DNA from 2 places in the Paenibacillus sp. MB22_1 genome. Region 2 is predicted to be linked to the other one. Evidence: riboswitches for the same ligand, from Rfam matches in the RefSeq annotation. Region 2 holds a riboswitch; the other holds the start of a gene.
The links. A riboswitch is a leader RNA that binds a small molecule or an ion and turns the genes downstream of it on or off. The one in region 2 is predicted to bind cyclic di-AMP.

Region 1 (7,340 bases), on a different contig from region 2:
TGGACAAGCTTCATGTAAATATTTTGAATATGGGAACTTCATGATTCAAAGTTTTGATACATTCCTGAGCAAAAACTCCTGCCTAAATGGCAGGAGTTTTTGCTTACAGTTTCAGTAATTTAGCATTGATGGCTACAATGACGGTGCTTAAAGACATCAGGATGGCGCCAACTGCAGGATCGAGAACAATGCCAAACGGCAATAGAACACCTGCAGCAAGTGGGATGGCAACGATGTTATAACCAGTCGCCCACCATAAGTTTTGCATCATTTTACGATAGGTCACCCTGGAAAGCTTAATGATATTGACGACGTCTTGCGGATTGCTCTTGATAAGCACGACGTCAGCAGTCTCAATCGCAACATCAGTACCGGCACCGATCGCGATCCCTAAATCTGCCTTGGCAAGCGCTGGAGCATCGTTAACCCCATCACCGGTCATCGCTGTACGCAAACCTTCTTTTGCTTGAATCTGGTCGATTTTATCCGACTTTTGATGGGGGAGAACCTCGGCGAAGATTTCATCCAAGCCTAGCTGCTTGCCGACATATTGGGCCACCTTCTGGTTATCCCCCGTTAACATGATGGATTTAACCCCCATATCATTTAGTTCTTGAACGGCATCTTTGGCAGTGTCTCGGATCATATCTGCCAGTGCGATCATCCCTGCCACTTGACCATCAACGAGGATAAAGACAACGGTTTTACCCTCTTGCGACCATTGATTAAAGCGTTCCTCATCAAATGAAAGGCGCTTCTCCTTTACGTATACAGGACTTACCCCCATAATTTCCTTGCCGTCCACAATCCCTTGAAGGCCACTGCCCGGGAGTGCTTTGAAGTCAGTCACTTCTTTAAGTTGAATCCCTTTTTCCTTTGCAGCTTTTGTAATGCCTCTGGCGATTGGATGCTCGGAATGTGTCTCCACGCTTGCTGCATAGGTAAGAAGTTCCGTCTCGGAGGACGCGTTACCGAGATGGATATTTGTAATCCCGAATTCCCCTTTAGTTAAAGTTCCTGTTTTATCAAACACAATGGCTTGGATATTCCGCGCACCTTCAAATGCGGTTCGGTTGCGTATCAGGAGTCCGTTCTTTGCGGCAAGCGATGTCGAAGTTGCAATGACAAGTGGAGCGGCGAGCCCTAACGCATGTGGACATGCAATTATCAGCACGGTAACCATACGTTCCAAAGCAAAAGAGATCGGATACCCTAGTGTAATCCATGCGGCAAAGGTGAGAATCCCTACCACCAAGGCACCATAAAAGAGCCACTTAGCGGCACGGTTCGCCAGATCCTGAGCTCGGGACTTGGAAGCCTGGGCTTCTTGAACGAGTGCAATTACTTGCGATAGGTATGTCTCTTTGCCTACGCTCTGAACGGAAATCTTGACAGAGCCCTGACCGTTAATGGAGCCGCCAATAACTTGGTCGCCTACTTGCTTGGCATTCGGTACGGATTCGCCGGTTAGCATCGACTCATCAATCAAGGTTTCGCCTTCAGTAATCTGACCGTCGATCGGAACTTTTTCCCCCGGTTTGACGAGTACGATATCGCCTTTTTTAAGTTCAGTGACATCGATTTCGATAATCTCGCCTTTTTCTTTTACCAAATGTGCATCGGAAGGCATAAGTTTGGCGAGCTCCTCTAAAGCTTTAGAGGCCCCCATGATGGACTTCATCTCAATCCAATGCCCGAGCAGCATAATGTCGATTAATGTAGCAAGCTCCCAGAAAAAATCGGTTGTGGTGAGACCGAAAGTAGAGCTTGTACTATATACATACGCAACAACGATGGCGAGACAGATGAGAGTCATCATTCCAGGGTTTTTAGCGGAAAGCTCATCCTTAAGGCCTTTAATAAAAGGCCAGCCCCCATAGAAGAACACAAACGAGGACAATAGAAAAAGAAGGTACGTATCCCCTGGAAATCGCCAGTTTACGCCCATAAACATTTGAATCATTGGGGAAATGATCAGGATCGGAATCGTGACAATTAAGGAAATATAGAAACGCTTTTTAAAATTTTCAACCATATGCCCATGATGTCTGGAATGATCATGTCCGCCAGCGTGCATGCCATGGTTTACATGTCGGTGCTCATCATGCTGATGATGGTGCTCGTGTTCATCATGTTGTAAATGTTGGTGTTCGTTGGGTTCGTGGTGTAGTTCTTTATGTTGATGTTCAGAGGAATGTTGGGAATGATCGCTTTGATCATGTTTATGATTGTTATTCATGATCTTGCTCCTTCGCATTTTTATTTATTTTTAAGTAATTAATTTAACCTTTTTTGATATTTTTAATCACCTTCCGGTTCTTATTCCAACATCAACGTATTGTAGAAGAGAGGAAGAGAAAAATAAGCAGTTGCTAAGGACATATTCACTATGTAAGAAGGGAAGCTAAATAATTAAAATATTGTAACCCTACAAATTGTAGTATAAATATGGTACATTATAATGTCAATTTTCGGCGCGGTTTTATTTTATAAAAAATCATTTAGTTCGACATTTCAAATAACTCTCGAAAGCCTTTAGCAAGTGATTTAAGCCATTCATATCACGGTTTTTGTACTTCTAAAAAAATAAGGATTGACAAAATAACAGAAAATAGACTACATTATGTAGGGTTACAAAAAATTAATTTTTGCCGAATTTCTTAACAGAAAACGGGGGAACCACTTTTGGGTGAATTATTCTTTTCGTAAAAAAGAATATAGGGAACCTTCTACCGAACCCTCAGCTAACTCCGTAGGCATCGAAGGGAGACTACATATTTGAAAAAACTGATCTTATCGGCATTAGGTGCAGCACTTATTTTTTCAGCAAGCGCTACCAGTTCCTTTGCTAGTTCGGTCAAACTTGAAAATGAAGTGGATAAAGTCGTGGGGACGCCTTACCTGTATGGAGGTACAACAGTAGCTGGTTTTGATTGCTCGGGTTTTATTTTATATATTTTTGATAAGTTCAAATTGGATTTGCCTCGTACGTCAAAAAGCCAGGCAAAAGAGGGAACTCCGGTGGATCAGGACAATCTTCGAGCTGGAGACTTGGTATTTTTTAATACGGATGGGAAGGGGATTTCTCATGCAGGCATCTATATCGGCGACAATAAGTTTGCACACTCTTCAAGTAGTAAAGGTGTAAGAATAAGCAGTTTGTCAGAATCTTATTATAAAAATCGGTATGTTACTGCAAGACGTGTTGTGAGTGAGCAGAGTTACCTTAAAATGATTGGTGAAGAATAACCTTTAAAAGGACAAGCTATAGTTATGGGCTTGTCCTTCTATTTTTCGAATATGATCATCCAAAGAGGACGATCATATTCATAATTTGACCAAAGAAGATTTATTAACTACAATGTGTAGTATGTTAGACTTACAGCAGTTGTTGATTCTGGTCCAAGATAGGACTTTAAGAGTCAATTTTGGATGAAAGGGTGTAAGCATGTCTGTTAAACGTATGTATTTAAACGAGGAGGGGCTAAATCGCTTTTTTGGTTCTCTAGAAGCTCAAATCATGGAGATTATTTGGGAACATAATAGAATAACCATTAAAGAAGTGCAGTCTCTTCTGGATGATGATTTATCTTTCAATGCCGTGATGACGGTGATGAATCGCTTGATTGAAAAAGGGCATCTGAAGAAAGCAACTATAGGGAAGGGAAGAGCAAGACAGAGTTATTTTGAACCTGTACAAAGCAAGGAAGAATTTATTACCGAACAAACGAAAACTGTTACCGTAGGTTTAATTAACGACTATGGGAACTTGATGGTAAATCATATGGTTGATGCGATGCAGCAGGCCGATCCTCAGTTGATGAAGTTATTAGAATCACGTTTAAATGAATGGAAAAAAAATCGCCATGATAACCATTAAAAAGCATTCGATTATTTTTTACTTGATGATCGTCCTTGGTTTGCTCTTTTGGAGTCATATGGCATTTTATGTTCTGCATGAAATTTGGGGTTATTCCATTCAATGGGGAATATTGGAATATTGTCTTTCCGCTCTTGGAGAGACCACAATGATACACCAGTTCATATTAATAGGATTGAATATCATCATTTTATATAGCTTTCTGTCATTTTTTTACATTCTATTCAAACAAGTGTATCTTGAAATACAGTGGAATAAAGAAGTCCAATTCAAATCGGATATTTTGTTGACGGAAGCAATAAACAAAAAATATCAAAGATTTAATGGGAAAATAATAGTTATTAAAGACCATTCATTATTCGCTTTAACTTATGGCCTGAATCCGTGATAAAGGTTCTTTGAAAATTAAAGATAATTGAAGGAAAAAGCACCTCCGGTAAAGAAATTAAAAGAAAATCATAACTTTTCCAATTTCACCTGAGAGGTGCTCTATGAAGATCCAATTTGTCCGCTCGAAAGAGTTAATTCTCTCTACTCACGCCGGTCTTGCAACCGTTGGCGCTTTGCTTGCGCATACTGGACTTAGAAAGCGCCTGAATCATACAAAGATCAAAAGTATGAAAACACCGATTCATTCCCACGCCGATGTCATGAAGAGCTATCTGGGCCTGCTCTGCCAAGGCAAGAGCGACTTTGACCATATTGAGCCGTTTCGAAAAGACGATGTATTCACAATCTGCCTTCAGCTCCAAAAAGTCCCCTCCAGCCCGACTCTTCGCCAGCGTCTTGACGCCGCAGCACAGACGCCGGAATGGAACCGGATTTTACTTGAGGAATCCGCTGATCTCATTCGCAAGGTAAAGGCTCCATTAACAGGGCTGACAGCAGGTGAAAAGGCTTATGCGCCGCTGGATATCGACGTATCTCCTTTCGACAATTCCGGCACAAAGAAAGAAGGCGTATCTCGTACTTACAAAGGGACTGACGGCTATGCTCCCATCTTTGCCTACCTGGGCCAAGAAGGCTATGGCGTTAATGTGGAACTGCGTGAGGGCAGTGTGCATTGCCAGAAGGGAACAGCCGCATTTTTAGAACAGAGCATCGCATACGCCAAACGTGCAACGGACCTGCCGCTGCTCATTCGCATGGACGCTGGAAACGACAGCGCCGAAAATTTGCATGTTTGTCATCGCGAGAAAGCCGACTATATCATCAAGGCCAATCTCCGCAGAGAACCGAAGGAAATGTGGCTGCGCATTGCGGAAACGACGGGAATCGCCTGCCAGCAGCGCGAAGGAAAAGTCGAATATATCGGCGCGATAGAATTTCGCGAAAAGGGATTCGACCGCCCCCTTCGCCAAGTGTTCCACGTCATTCATCGAACGATTGATCGGGATCGACAAGTGTTGCTGTTCCCGGAAATTGAAGTGAGCGTCTATTGGACGTCGCTTCGCTGTGCCCCGTCACGAGTGATTGAGCTTTACCGCGATCATGGGACAAGTGAGCAATTCCACAGCGAAATCAAAACCGATTTGGATTTGGAGCGTCTGCCTGCAGGAAAATTCGCAACGAATGATCTCGTACTGCATGCCGGCTTGTTTGCCTATAACCTTCTTCGAATCATCGGCCAGGAGAGTCTGCGTGAGCATGACTCGCCGATTCGAAACAACGTGCAGCGTCGCCGTATTCGTACGGTTATCCAGAATATTATTTACATGGCGGCAAGATTGGTTCGACATGCGCGAGGTATTCGATTCAATTTCGGCTGCAACAGTCCGTGGTTTCCCGTTATCCGTCGTATTTACTGTGCCTTTACCTGACAGGATGGAATGTTATAGGGGTCAATAAGGCCTTGTCAGCCAAGGTCTGTTTGATCATGCGCTCCATCAGAGTGCGATCTCATTAAACAGTTTGTCAGCGTCAAAAATCGCACATTTTACAATAACAACCAGATTTTCAATCGAGCAATACAAAGCGTCACGGATTCAGGTTATGGATTTATTCGACCGAGAATTGTTATTTCCACCAAAATGCTGGAATGTTTTGATCAAGAAGAAATTACAGCGGTATTGCTACATGAATACGCTCATCTGAAAAGATTCGATCCTCTTCGTTCGTTAATCATAAATATCATAAAGAATAGTCTTCCTTTTGTACCGATCTTTAAAAAAATGCATCATTTTATTCATGTATGGATGGAGATTGATGCCGATCAATATGCCATGAGACACATGGGGTCACCATATGCTTTGGGCAGTGTATTATATAAATGTGCGAGTTCAAATCATCAACGATTCCCCATTGGGGTTGGATTTGCGGATGATCCCATCAATTACCGGATACAAAAATTAATTGAACCGAGTTCTCATATCAAAGTTCCAATACTGGATATTCCCCCTATGGTTATATCTTTTAGTGTATTCATCACATTTAGTGTCATAATGTTACTTAACGGCTGCACATAAAAGCCGTTTTCTTTTTCATTTTAAAACTACGTATTGTAGTATAAAAGATGGTCCAATGATTCATATTTAAAAGCGACAGGAGAATAGATACATGTGTGGAATAGCTGGAATTTTAACGTTTGGAGATAATTCAGGACCAGAAGTCAGTGCGTTGAGAAGAATGATAAATATGATCCAGCATCGTGGACCAGATCAAACGGGGATTCGCATCTTTGAAAATATAGGATTGGGCTTTACCCGTCTTTCTATTTTAGGTATTAATGATGGGAATCAGCCTCTTGCTAACGAAGATCGTTCCCTTTGGTTGGTATTTAACGGTGAGATTTATAATTACAAATCATTGAAGAAAGAACTAGAGAGTCTGGGGCATCGATTTAAAACCAATACGGATTCAGAAGTTGTTCTGCATTTGTATGAGGAATATCAAGAACGTTGCCTTGATAAATTAAGAGGCATGTTTGGATTTGCGATTTGGGATCGAAGAGCAAAATCACTATTTATTGTAAGGGATCACTTCGGAATTAAACCCATTTACTACTATCAGGATAGCAAACGGCTTATCTTTGCCTCCGAGATCAAAAGTATACTGGCTGCTGGGGGAATTCAGCCGATCATTAATCAAAAAAGCTTATTACATTATCTAACGTTACAATATGTGCCGCAACCAGAAACTATGTTTCAAGGAATTTGTAAGTTGGAGCCAGGTCATTATCTCAAATTTGATGAATGGGGTCTCGTTGCTAAAAAAAAGTATTGGGACCCGAAATTTGAGCCGGAGAATCGGCCTCTCGAGACATTTGTAGAAGAAATACGTTACAGTCTTCGGGATTCGATCAACTTGCATATCCAAAGTGAAGTACCGGTAGGCAGCTTCTTGTCTAGTGGGATTGATTCAACAACTATTACTAGCCATCTTACGGAATGCAACAAACAGTTGAAAACTTTTTCAGTGGGCTTTGAGGGGGATCAGAATGAGACCATATTCGCAAGAAGAA
Region 2 (7,340 bases):
CCGTCAGCGCAAGCCTTCTTCCGGACGTCTCTGCATTTCACGCTGCAGACAAGGCAAGCACCGATTCCGCATGCCATCCGATTCTCCAAGGAGACGTATACCTTGGCCTGGCCGCCGCTTTCCGCCTGTTTGCGCTGGACGGCATGCAACATCGGATGAGGCCCGCAAGCAATTACCGTATCGTACGCCCGAAAATCCACTTTCTCTAGAATCGAGCCGCCTACATCCACCGTCACGTTGCCGCGGGACATCGCACGGAACTCCTCTACCAAATAAGGCTCGCGGCTGTAACCGAGATATACGTCTGCCTGCGGTGCTTCCCTAAGCGCATAATAAAACGGAGCGATGCCGATGCCACCGCCTACAAAGGCGGTTCTTCCCTCCAGCGGCGGAAACCCGTTACCAAACGGCCCGTCCAAGGTCAATCGGTCGCCTTGCTTCAGTTCAGATAACCGGGTCGTACCTACCCCCGCAACCCGGATCAAGAAATCCAGCCGATCCTCTTCGAGATCAAAGATACTGATCGGTCGGGACAGTAACGGATAGCGTTCTCCTGCACGCAACATGTAGAATTGCCCCATTTTTCCCGTAAATCGCCCTTGTACGGACAGTTTGAACACCCCTGGTGATATTTCCTCGTTAGCCACTACGATTGCCATATGTTCACCCCACCCCATTTGATTACACTTCATCAAAGGATGCAATTTTTTAGCGGGATCGTCTGTGACATCTCTCACAGCGAATCATGAGAGGAAATCAGCGCAATTTTTCACAATCCATCATGATCTGAAAAAGTTAGGGGATACTAGAGAACATGTACAGTTTTGGGATGAAGGGGGACTTCAAATTGCTTATTCAGCTTAAGAAAGCTCTGGTCTGCTGCATGACCGCTTCTCTGATCATGGTGGGCGGGACGGAATTTTATCCCGTCAAAGCCGCCGCACTGGATCTCGAAAACAGAGGGCCAGAATCTCAGGGGGACCAGGCGGACAAGAAGGCGGCACTCGTGCCCGCAGGTGCCAAGCCGGCAGATCTTGGTGAGCTGCGGCGCAAATATTCAGAAACCTTCATCTTCCGGGGGCCGGAGGTGAAGCAGATTGCACTGACCTTCGATGATGGTCCGGATCCGCGGTTTACGCCGCAAATTTTGGACGTGCTTCACCGGAAAGGGGTCAAAGCCACCTTCTTTGTTGTTGGTGCACGGGCTAAGAAGTTTCCCGGCCTGTTACGGCGGATACATCACGAAGGCCATCTCATCGGCAATCACTCCTTTAATCATCCGAACTTCCGCAACCGCTCCATTAAGCAGTTCCAGAGCGAGATTTTACGCACGGAGAAAATTATCCAGAACGTTGTTGGATACCGTCCCCAGCTGATTCGGCCGCCTTATGGAGAAATCAAGGAAGAACAGGTTCAATGGGCGAAAAAGAACGGCTACGCCCTCGTCAATTGGAATGTGGATTCACAGGATTGGAAAGGGATCGACAAGAACAAAGTGATCTCCAACGTGATGCGCACGGCGGGGCCCGGCTCGATCATCCTTCAGCACTCAGGCGGCGGCGTTGGCTCCGACTTAACCGGCACCATCCAGGCTTTGCCGAAGATCATCGACGCCTTGCAGGCACAGGGGTATCAATTCGTTGATCTTTCCGAGCTGCTGCATACGACCAAATACCGCTGATGTATTGGGAATCATCTGAAAATCAGGCACTTCGCCAGCAAGCACAAAAAGTCGGCCAGGATACATTCTGACCGACTTTTTTAAACAAGGTGTTTAATTTAATACGTAAAGCGTCACATCTTGGAAACCAAACGATTTCGCATTTGCTGCGCTGCCGGGAATAAAGATATCAATCCGGTTACCCTTGATTGCGCCCCCCTGATCGGTGGCCGTAGCTACAAAAGCCTGATCCGGCAGACCGTCATGGTTGTGGCCGGTCACCAGCACCTTTGTGCCCATCGGAATGACATTCGGATCAACAGCGATGGTACCAAGCTTCAGCGGGTTGCCGAAGTAGTCAACCGCGCCCCATTTTCCATTCTCACTAGCTGATGCCGAGTACGCCGATGCTTTCACATTGATCGTTTTCGAGTAAGTAAAGGTTTTCCCCCATGCTTCAACCACGTTCCCGGTAGACATGACCTTGAGCTTGGAAGCGGAAGCAGTTGTCGTAGCTGCGCTCTCCTTCTTCGCCGGAGCAGCGGAAGCAACTCCCGTCGTTTGGGTTTGAACTCCCGGAATGGTGATTTTTAAACCAGCGTAAATATTTTTTGGATTGATGGATGGGTTGGCAGCCATGAGTTTATTCATGTCTACGCCATATTTTTTGGCAAGAAGATAAAATGTATCTCCTTCCACGGCTTTATGTACCGCGTCTGCATGGACGGATATCGTCTGCATCGGAATCGTAAGGCTTACGGCGATCAGCGCCGTTGCTGCAATTTTAGACCAAATACGAGTATTCAAATGAATTGCCCTCCTTTTTACTGCGCCTGCGGAGTTAGTTGTCGGATTCGGGAAAAAGGATCATTCCCGGCGCATCGCTTCGATACGCTTCACTCCAAGAAAACAGTCAGCTAGGCAGCCCCTGTTTTCATCTTTCGTCCCCCGCACCTCAAGTTCAGGTTTCGGCCTACTTAATATATCACAATTTTGTAACCAATAGGTCAGGTAAATCCCACCAAACGGCGGAATTGCTTGATTGGACTGGTTACATTTTTGTGTTCAAAGGTAAAAAGAGTGTAAATTTAGATCGTACGTTCGATCCATCGGAGGACAAAAAACCGCCCGAATGGAAGCTCGGACGGTCCTTAAGATTTATAATACTTTGCTTAAAAAATCCTGCGTACGCTGATGCTTCGGCGCCCCAAACACCTCTTGCGGCGTACCTTGCTCCAGAATGACACCTTGATCCATAAACAGGATGCGGTCGCCAACCTCACGGGCAAATCCCATCTCATGCGTAACGATAACCATCGTCATTCCCCGTTCAGCCAGGTTCTTCATAACGTCAAGCACCTCTCCGACCATTTCCGGGTCCAGGGCCGACGTCGGTTCATCAAACAGCATCACATGCGGCTCCATAGCCAATGCGCGGGCAATCGCAATCCGCTGCTTCTGTCCGCCGGAGAGCTGCGCCGGATAGGCGTCCCGCTTATCCTCCAGTCCAACCGTGCGAAGCAGGTCCATGGCGATCGCTTCCGCTTTGCCTTTATCGAGCTTCTTCACGCGAATCGGCGCGAGCGTAATGTTGTCGATCACGGTCTTGTGCGGGAATAGATTAAAGTGCTGGAACACCATCCCCATTTTCTCGCGGGTTTTATTGATGTCATGTCCCTTGGCGGTGATCGAAGCGCCTTCAAAGGTGATCTCCCCTTCGGTCGGAACCTCTAACAGGTTCAGGCAGCGGAGAAACGTACTTTTCCCCGACCCGCTAGGACCGATGACGACGACAACTTCGCCTTTGGAGATTTCCAGATCGATCCCGCGCAAAATATGGAGTTGGCCGAATTTTTTATGCAAACCTTTAACGGTGATCACTGGTCTTCAACTTCCTTTCGAACACGCCCAAAATCCGAGACAGCGTGAATGTCAGAATAAAGTACATAATGGCGATGATCAAATAAGGCGTCATCCCATCGTACGTAATCGTCACGACGGACTGTGCTTGATAAATCAGCTCGGCCGTACCGATGATCGATACGATCGACGATTCTTTAATGATCGTAATAAACTCGTTGCCAATCGCGGGAAGCACCGATTTGATCGCCTGCGGAATGATGATATGGCGCATAGCCATCCCTTTGGTCATCCCCAAGGAACGGGCCGCTTCCCCTTGTCCCCGATCGACACCTTGAATGCCGGCACGGAAAATTTCCGCCAAATAAGCCGAACTGTTAATGGACAATGTAATCGCACCTGACTGAATCGGGGTGAAATTAATATCAAACATAAATGCGAACCCGTAGTGAATAATCAACAGCTGTACCATCATTGGGGTGCCACGCAGAAATTCAACCCACACATGCCCCAGAAACCGTAGGATCCCCCATGGCGACATGCGCAATAGTGCGATCAACAAACCAAGAAAGAAGCCGCATATCACGCTGATCGCTGCCAAGAGTAGGGTATACTGAACACCGGCCAAGAAGTAACTGCGGTATTCCATAAACATTGAAATTAAGTCCATAACGCCTTCCTTCCTCCTCCTTTACCTTAAACCCTTAAGCAAAAAAACAGAAAATAGCGAAAGCTTCGCTATTTTCTGTGGATGGATATCGTGATTATTTTTCGGCCAGTTCGCTAGCTTCGGCAACGAATTGATCGATGCTGCCTGCGCTAATCAAGCGATCGAGCGTCTTATTCACTTGATCCAACAGTTCTTGGTTGCCTTTCTTAATGCCAATCACGTAGCCTTCATCCTCAGTTACCGGCTTGGCATCGGTGATGACCAGGCCTTTAACGTTCTTAACGAACGATTCTGCGACAGGACCTTCCAAAATAGCAGCATCTACACGGTTGGAGTTCAACTGCATAATGATGTCATTGATTTTAGCCAGCGAGGTTAGTTTGGCATTCGGAATTTCCTTCGCCATTTCTTCTTGAATGGAACCTTGTTGAACGCCGATTTTCGCGCCCTCCAGCGATTCCATTGTGCTGAACTTGTCTTTGTCCGCTTCACGAGTCACCACAGCTTGCTCCGCTTTGTAGTAAATTTGCGACATGTCGATTTGTTCAGCACGTTCTGGAGTTGGGCTGAGTCCAGAAATGACGAGATCCACACGTCCGCTCGACAGCTCGTTCAGCAACGTATCGAATTTCAAGTCTTTAATCTCCAGCTCAGCGCCCAGATCCTTAGCGATTTCCTTAGCGATTTCTACGTCGAAACCAACGATTTCGTCTTCGCCTTTGTCGTTCTTAATGTGGAATTCATACGGCGGGAAGTCCGCACTCATCCCTACGATCAGTTTCTTAGCCGGTTCGGTTTGGTCTCCGCCCGCTTGAGTCTCATTTTGGTTCGCGGCTTGGCCGGCGTTGTTTGCCGCGTTGCCGCTGTTATTTTTTTCCTGACCACAAGCGGCCAGCACCATGGTTACCATCAAGACCGCTATGAATAACATGCCCCATTTTTTCATGCTTTTCTCTCCTATTCTGCTTTACTTATTACACTCGATGATGATTACTGGGCTAATTATAAATCAGAATGCATATATATGCAAAACAATTTTCATGATATACAAAAGTTTTCACAGATCTGCCCTATTGAACCTCGCAAATCCCTATTTATCATACTTTGGTCAATTCAATCCTGAATTATGTTTCACATTGGGTTCATGCTCCTTGCTGCCTTGGGGAATAATGAACATCATCACCATCCCTAGCGAATTTACGAGAGGAGGCGCCAATCCGTGCTGCTTGAAGCGCTCTACCATGTGCCCCGGGATAAATGGGCGTATGCCTATGATTCAACCACGATCCATCTTCGCATCCGGACCAAACGGGATGATGTGGAACAGGTTGTTGCGATGACCGGGGACAAATACGATTGGACGGGAACCTACCAGGAGCTGCCGATGGAAAAAACGGCCCATGACCGCATGTTCGACTATTGGGAGGTCGCTGTGCGTCCCAAGTTCAAGCGCCTTTCCTATGCCTTTAAGCTTACGGCGGGAACGGAAACGGTTTACCTGCTGGACACGGGGATTCAATCGGAGTCCCCTCAACCGCCGGGGGAATGCTTTGAATTCCCGTATATCCATGAAAACGAAGTAGTCCGGGTGCCGGAATGGGCGAAGCAAGCGGTCTTTTATCAGATTATGCCGGAGCGGTTCGCCAATGGAGACCCTTCCAATGACCCCAAGCCGGTCGAAGCCTGGGGAGGCAAGCCGACCCGTGAAAATTACTTCGGCGGCGATTTGCAGGGAATCATTGACCACCTGGACGATTTGACGGACCTGGGTATCACGGCGATTTATCTCACGCCTCTATTTTTGGCTCCGTCCAACCATAAATACGACACCGTCGATTATAAGCAGGTTGACCCTCACTTTGGGAACAACGACTTGCTGCGGGAGTTGGTTGAGCAATGTCATAACCGAGGGATCCGGGTGGTGTTGGACGCAGTCTTTAATCATTGCGGGGAGCATTTCCCTCCGTTCCAGGACGTCCTCAAACATGGAGAAGCCTCCCCTTATGCCGGTTGGTTTCATGTCAACCAGTTCCCTGCCAGAGTAGAGAACGGGATTCCGACTTATGATACGTTTGGGTTCTTCCCCAACATGCCTAAATTTAATACAGCGAACCCGGAACTTAAGAAGTATTTGCTGGAAGTCGCCGAATATTGGATTAAGGAAATCAAATTGGACGGCTGGCGGCTTGACGTCGCCAATGAAATCGATCATTCGTTCTGGCGGGAGTTCCGGCAGGTGGTGAAACAGGCAAACCCGGAAGCCTATTTGATCGGAGAGGTATGGAGTGACTCACTAAACTGGCTGCTGGGCGATCAATTTGATTCGGTGATGAATTATCCCTTTGCGGATAAAGTGCTGGAGTTTTTTAACGGCGGTGTAGACGGGGCTGCCTTCTCCGATGAGATGGGTGCGCTGATCATGCGATATCCGCATCAAACGAATGAAGTGATCTTCAACATGCTGGGAAGTCATGATACCCCGCGCCTGCTGACCCGCGTCGGCGGCGACAAGCGCAAGCTCAAGCTCTGCGTGGTGTTTCTGTTTACGTATATCGGGACGCCTTGTTTGTTTTACGGTGACGAGATCGGACTTACCGGCGACGGGGATCCCGATTGCCGAAAATGCATGGAGTGGGATCGCAGCAAACAGGACCGTGAGCTTTACGATTTCTACAAGCTGATGATCAGGTTGCGCAAGCAGCACCCGGCGCTTCGTCACGGTCATTTTCGATTTTTGCATGCGGAACCGGGGGATCCGTGCATCGTATACGAACGAATGGATGAGAAAATGCATTTTACCGTGTGGATGAACAATACCCCGAAGCCAGTCACCCTCACCCATCCGATGCAAACGAGCGATTGGCGAGATGCCCTCACCGAGGAAGCGGTGGTGCCGACGAACGGGGTAATGAGCATTTCCCTGGATCCCTATGGCTTCCGAATTCTGTACCGGCACATTCAAAAATAACGAAGAAAAAAGCGGACGAACGATCGTCCGCTATTTCTTCAGGCTTTCGTATATGTGGAGGTATTGTCTTGCCAATGCATCCCAACCGTAATCGCCGGCGAACGCATTTGCTGTAATCCGGTGCCAATGCTCGGGCTGGCGGTAGAAGGACACCGCCCGGCGGAGCGTATACAACATATCGT

Region 1: another riboswitch for cyclic di-AMP. It lies ahead of ACL02P_RS11600 (C40 family peptidase); the one in region 2 lies ahead of ACL02P_RS06215 (3D domain-containing protein).

What each region holds. Positions count from the first base shown of each region.
Region 1 covers NZ_JBLADV010000002.1:387-7,726, reverse strand. The annotation lists gene ACL02P_RS11605 (heavy metal translocating P-type ATPase) at 104-2,239, opposite strand; cyclic di-AMP (ydaO/yuaA leader) riboswitch at 2,640-2,774, shown strand; gene ACL02P_RS11600 (C40 family peptidase) at 2,779-3,249, shown strand; gene ACL02P_RS11595 (BlaI/MecI/CopY family transcriptional regulator) at 3,449-3,880, shown strand; gene ACL02P_RS11590 (IS1380 family transposase) at 4,372-5,700, shown strand; gene ACL02P_RS11585 (M56 family metallopeptidase) at 5,782-6,345, shown strand; partial or broken gene asnB (asparagine synthase (glutamine-hydrolyzing)) at 6,437-7,340, shown strand, end outside.
Region 2 covers NZ_JBLADV010000001.1:1,340,169-1,347,508, reverse strand. The annotation lists gene ACL02P_RS06225 (dihydroorotate dehydrogenase electron transfer subunit) at 1-659, opposite strand, end outside; gene ACL02P_RS06220 (polysaccharide deacetylase family protein) at 815-1,681, shown strand; gene ACL02P_RS06215 (3D domain-containing protein) at 1,775-2,467, opposite strand; cyclic di-AMP (ydaO/yuaA leader) riboswitch at 2,476-2,644, opposite strand; gene ACL02P_RS06210 (amino acid ABC transporter ATP-binding protein) at 2,819-3,541, opposite strand; gene ACL02P_RS06205 (amino acid ABC transporter permease) at 3,528-4,190, opposite strand; gene ACL02P_RS06200 (transporter substrate-binding domain-containing protein) at 4,285-5,136, opposite strand; gene ACL02P_RS06195 (alpha-glycosidase) at 5,410-7,158, shown strand; gene glgA (glycogen synthase GlgA) at 7,189-7,340, opposite strand, start outside.